Regions from separate parts of the Leptolyngbya sp. AN02str genome, predicted to be linked through region 2. Evidence: riboswitches for the same ligand, from Rfam matches in the RefSeq annotation. Region 2 holds a riboswitch; the other holds the start of a gene.
The links. A riboswitch is a leader RNA that binds a small molecule or an ion and turns the genes downstream of it on or off. The one in region 2 is predicted to bind thiamine pyrophosphate.

Region 1 (2,199 bases), on a different contig from region 2:
AGTCCTTCTTAGAGCCTTTGTTGCTGCGTGCAAAATATTGGGTTAAACATGCGCGATCGCACTGCACTAGTTAGCTGAGGGAACCTCATCTCCCTCATCTGCCGTCGCAGCCGTTGTTGGCAACTCTAGGCAATAGCCCGCTCCATAAACCGTTTTGATGTATTGAGGACGACGGGGATCGGGCTCTAGCTTAGTGCGCAAGTGCCGCACATGAACCCGAATTGTTTCAATATCATCGTCGGGATCATAGCCCCACACTTCCTTCAAGATTTCGCTGGGAGACACCGTTTGTCCATGCCGCTGAAGCAGACAATGGAGCAGCTCAAACTCAAGGTGTGTCAACTTAACGGTGTGATCAAACCAAATCGCTTCTAGGCGCTCTGGGACCAAGGTGAGCGGGCCAAAGTTAAGAATTTCCGTATGCTTTGCCGCTTGAGGAATGCGATCAGTACGGCGCAGCAGCGCCCGCACCCGCGCCAGCATCTCTTCTACCTCAAAAGGCTTGGTGAGATAGTCATCTGCCCCCGCGTTAAACCCCTCCACTTTGTCTTGGGTTTGGCTCAGTGCTGTCAGCATCAGCACGGGGATGTCGGCGGTTCGCTCATCTCTACGGAGACGTTGGCACACCGTAAACCCATCGACTTTGGGTAACATTAGGTCGAGCATAATTAAGTCGGGGATCAGTTGCAGCGCTAAGGCTTGACCCTTGACTCCGTCAGTCGCGCGGCTAACGTCGTACCCAGCCATTTCAAGGTTGACAGCGACCAATTCAGAGATCGCAATATCGTCATCAATGACAAGAATCCGAGGCATTTAAATGGTTTTATCTCAACAAAGGTTTTACGCAGATCAGGTTAAATCTAATTGAAGTTTTAGAAGTTTTACCCCAAGATCTTAAGGAACCTACCATAGTTTTTCTGTTGATTATGCACCTTTGGCAAGAAAAACTCTACAAATAGATACATTAGTTATAACTCTAGTTTCATGTTCTGGCCTATGTCGGGCTCGAAATCGCTAAGGGCTGCTTTACGGTTGCCGCCTGATCCAGCAGCCAAGATGAACGATTGTGGCATGGGCAAAGCCTCTCAATCAAATTCTCTGTCAGGGTTTGGTGCGCTTTTTGACGAGGAAACGAGGGATTGGCATAAAGCTGTCGATCGCATTTCTAGAGCGATCGCGATCGCTCTCACTCATGTTGCAACCTAGCAACAAGGCTTAACCAACACGTTGGTTGCAAACTCAACTGTCATTGGTGATACAATCACCCACAAGCTAGGGGTGCCTGAGCGTTCAGTCCAGGCTGAGATTACACCCTTAGAACCTGAGTCCGGCTAATACCGGCGGAGGGAAGCTGTTTACTTGAAGGAACTAAATAATATGCGAAACGACTGGGTTGCTCAGCGTCGTGGACACAGCAATGTGTCTCAAATGCACTATGCGCGTCAGGGCGTGGTGACAGAGGAGATGGCATATGTAGCCCAGCGGGAAAACCTTCCCGCTGAGCTGATTCGCTCCGAAGTTGCCCGGGGGCGCATGATTATTCCTGCGAACATCAACCATATCAATTTGCAGCCTATGGCAATTGGCATTGCCTCGAAATGCAAGGTCAACGCCAATATTGGGGCATCTCCAAATTCATCAGGAATTGAAGAAGAACTTGCCAAACTGCATCTTGCGGTCAAATACGGTGCCGATACTGTGATGGACTTATCGACTGGGGGTGGCAACCTGGACGAGATTCGCACAGCGATCATTCAAGCGTCTCCTGTACCAATTGGTACAGTCCCCATTTATCAAGCGTTAGAGCAAGTGCATGGCAGGGTAGAAAACCTGACGCCCGAAGACTTTCTGCACGTCATTGAAAAGCACGCCCAACAGGGAGTGGATTACATGACTATTCATGCGGGGATTCTGATTGAGCATTTGCCGCTGGTCAAGGGTCGGCTTACAGGAATTGTGTCTCGTGGTGGCGGTATTTTGGCCCGGTGGATGCTGCATCATCACCAGCAAAATCCACTGTATACCCACTTCAATGACATCATCGCAATCTTCAAGAAATACGACGTATCGTTTAGCTTAGGCGATTCGTTGCGTCCCGGTTGCCAGCATGACGCCTCGGATGCGGCACAACTGGCGGAGCTAAAAACGCTAGGCCAACTCACCCGTCAAGCGTGGGAGCAGGATGTGCAGGTGATGGTA
Region 2 (2,199 bases):
CCCAGTTCACCGAGGCATCCTGCACGAATGGCTGTTTGAAGCAGGGAGCATTGCGCACCTCCGCCACGCAATGATTCATACAGGAGGTCTTAGGTTGCAATGAATCAAGCCTCAGCCTCTTTAACCTCCCAGCCAGGATTGGTCAGTCTGGACAGCATTTAACGGGTTTGGACGTAGGTTGCAGGTAGACCACGACCAATCATTTCACAACCCAACCCCACACCCAGAAGAGATTGGAACAGGCCTGTGCTTCATCTTGATAAACCGAGTTTGATCTCTATGCTCGATCTCTAAAAGCTCTCCTCAATAAATGGGACCTCGTGAGCCTTCCCACATGATTTTTCACATGATGAAAAGGCCCACGAGGTCCAGTTTTGCAAATTTGAGCTGGCTAGATGGCCTAAGACCAGTTATTTGTTGGCTAAAACGCCGATTTATCGCTTCCGAATATCTTTTGCCATGTTGCGGAACATGTCCATGCTGGTATCGGTACGACGGCGCTCAGCGGTTTGATCTTGAGACTGAGTGGCAGGAGCACTCGGCTGGCTGGTGGTGCTATTGATGAAAGTGGGCGCACTAGGAGCAGATCCATTCATAGATGGGGTGCCCGGCTTCACAACCCCCATAGAAGAGACTTGAACAGTTTGCTCAAACTCTCCGCCGTTACCAATGGTTTTGGGAAATGTGCGGCGGACGGCTTTTGCCGTTCTCATGTAATCGATGTTGCCGTAGGTTTTTGCATCGTCTGCGTCTAAGAAATAGGCGCGGACTTTTTCACCTTTGGCAGTGGGAGCTGCCTGGTCATTTTTCTTTCCGAGAAAGCCAAAAAATCCTGCCATAAATCTTGCTGGGTGTGTCTTTTACATTCATTAACCTTTATGTTAAGTCTTTTGAAGCGTGTTTTGGTGTTACAAATACGACGAGTTGCTACGAATTTTTACTTGAATTGTGGATTGAGGGCGATCGCCAAAAATCTTGTACCGAAAGTGATATTCTATTCATCAAGCTAGGGGTGCCTGAGCGATCGGGCTGAGATTATACCCTTGGAACCTGAGTCTGGTTAGTACCAGCGGAGGGAAGCATTGATTAGAGCTAACTCTAAAGCAATGGTGTCCGCATCATGTAGCAAGCAACCGCACTCTTTCGTTGAGGAGTGAACGATTGGTTGCGGCTTCTCATTTCAGCAAAAGGTAAGAGAACCTATGCATATTGCACGGGTTTGTGCTGCTCTGGCTTTTTTGCTGTTGGCGCGATCGCCTCACCTATCAGATTCCATTGACTCTCATCAACACACCACTCGCCACCTCTGGCCAACGTTTCTAGAACACATGCAGTTTCACTACAGGCTTGATTGCGGCCTTAATTGCAGCCTTAGCTGCAGCCTTGATACTGCGCTCGTTCTAATTTTGCTTTGAGGAAGGGAAGCTATGCCGATTGGAGCCGTTGCTCTATTAATTACCCTGGTTACGGCTGGAGCCTTTGCGCTCATTGGTTTTTTACATGCCAGCAAGCGCATCATCACGCTGGAGGAGTTTGTTTCTAGCCGAAACCAGTTTGGGAACTGGATGACGTTTGCCACGCTGGTAGCATCGGCCATGGGCGTTTGGATCTTGTTTAGTCCTCCCGAGGTTGGTGCCACCAGCGGAGTTGCCGGCATTTTGGGCTACTGTCTTGGTTCCGCAGCACCGATCGCCCTGTTTATTCAAATTGGGCCTCGCATTCGCCAACTCATGCCCAATGGCCACTCGTTGAACGAATTCGTTTTGTATCGATTTGGCCAGCAAATGTACGGGCTCACGCTGGCCATTATTGTGTTCTACATGTTCGTGTATTTAACAGCGGAGCTAACGGGCATTGCCAAAGCTGTGCAAATTTTGGCCGACGTGCCGTTGGGATGGACAGCCCTGCTCGTTATGGCAGCGACATTTGTGTACACAACCTATGGCGGCTTAGCAACCACTATCTTCACGGATATGGTGCAGTTTGTGGTGATTGTGCCGTTACTGCTGATTAGCCTGACGGTTACGATTTTGGCGCTTGGGGGCTTGGGCCCTGCATTGCAGCCTATTCAGCAAAATGCACCCGAGCTTTTATCATTCAGCAATCTTCCCGGACTCAAGTTTGGAGCCACGTTATTTATTGCAGTTCTGGTTGCTGAAATTTTTAATCAAGGCAACTGGCAACGCATCTATGCTGCAC

Region 1: another riboswitch for thiamine pyrophosphate. It lies ahead of thiC (phosphomethylpyrimidine synthase); the one in region 2 lies ahead of ACQ4M4_RS24110 (sodium:solute symporter family transporter).

What each region holds. Positions count from the first base shown of each region.
Region 1 covers NZ_JBNXVR010000006.1:161,000-163,198, forward strand. Annotated here, with positions in the region: gene ACQ4M4_RS06735 (response regulator transcription factor) at 67-813, opposite strand; gene ACQ4M4_RS06740 (hypothetical protein) at 997-1,206, shown strand; TPP riboswitch at 1,265-1,366, shown strand; gene thiC (phosphomethylpyrimidine synthase) at 1,378-2,199, shown strand, end outside.
Region 2 covers NZ_JBNXVR010000045.1:54,251-56,449, forward strand. Annotated here, with positions in the region: gene ACQ4M4_RS24105 (hypothetical protein) at 435-839, opposite strand; TPP riboswitch at 999-1,095, shown strand; gene ACQ4M4_RS24110 (sodium:solute symporter family transporter) at 1,428-2,199, shown strand, end outside.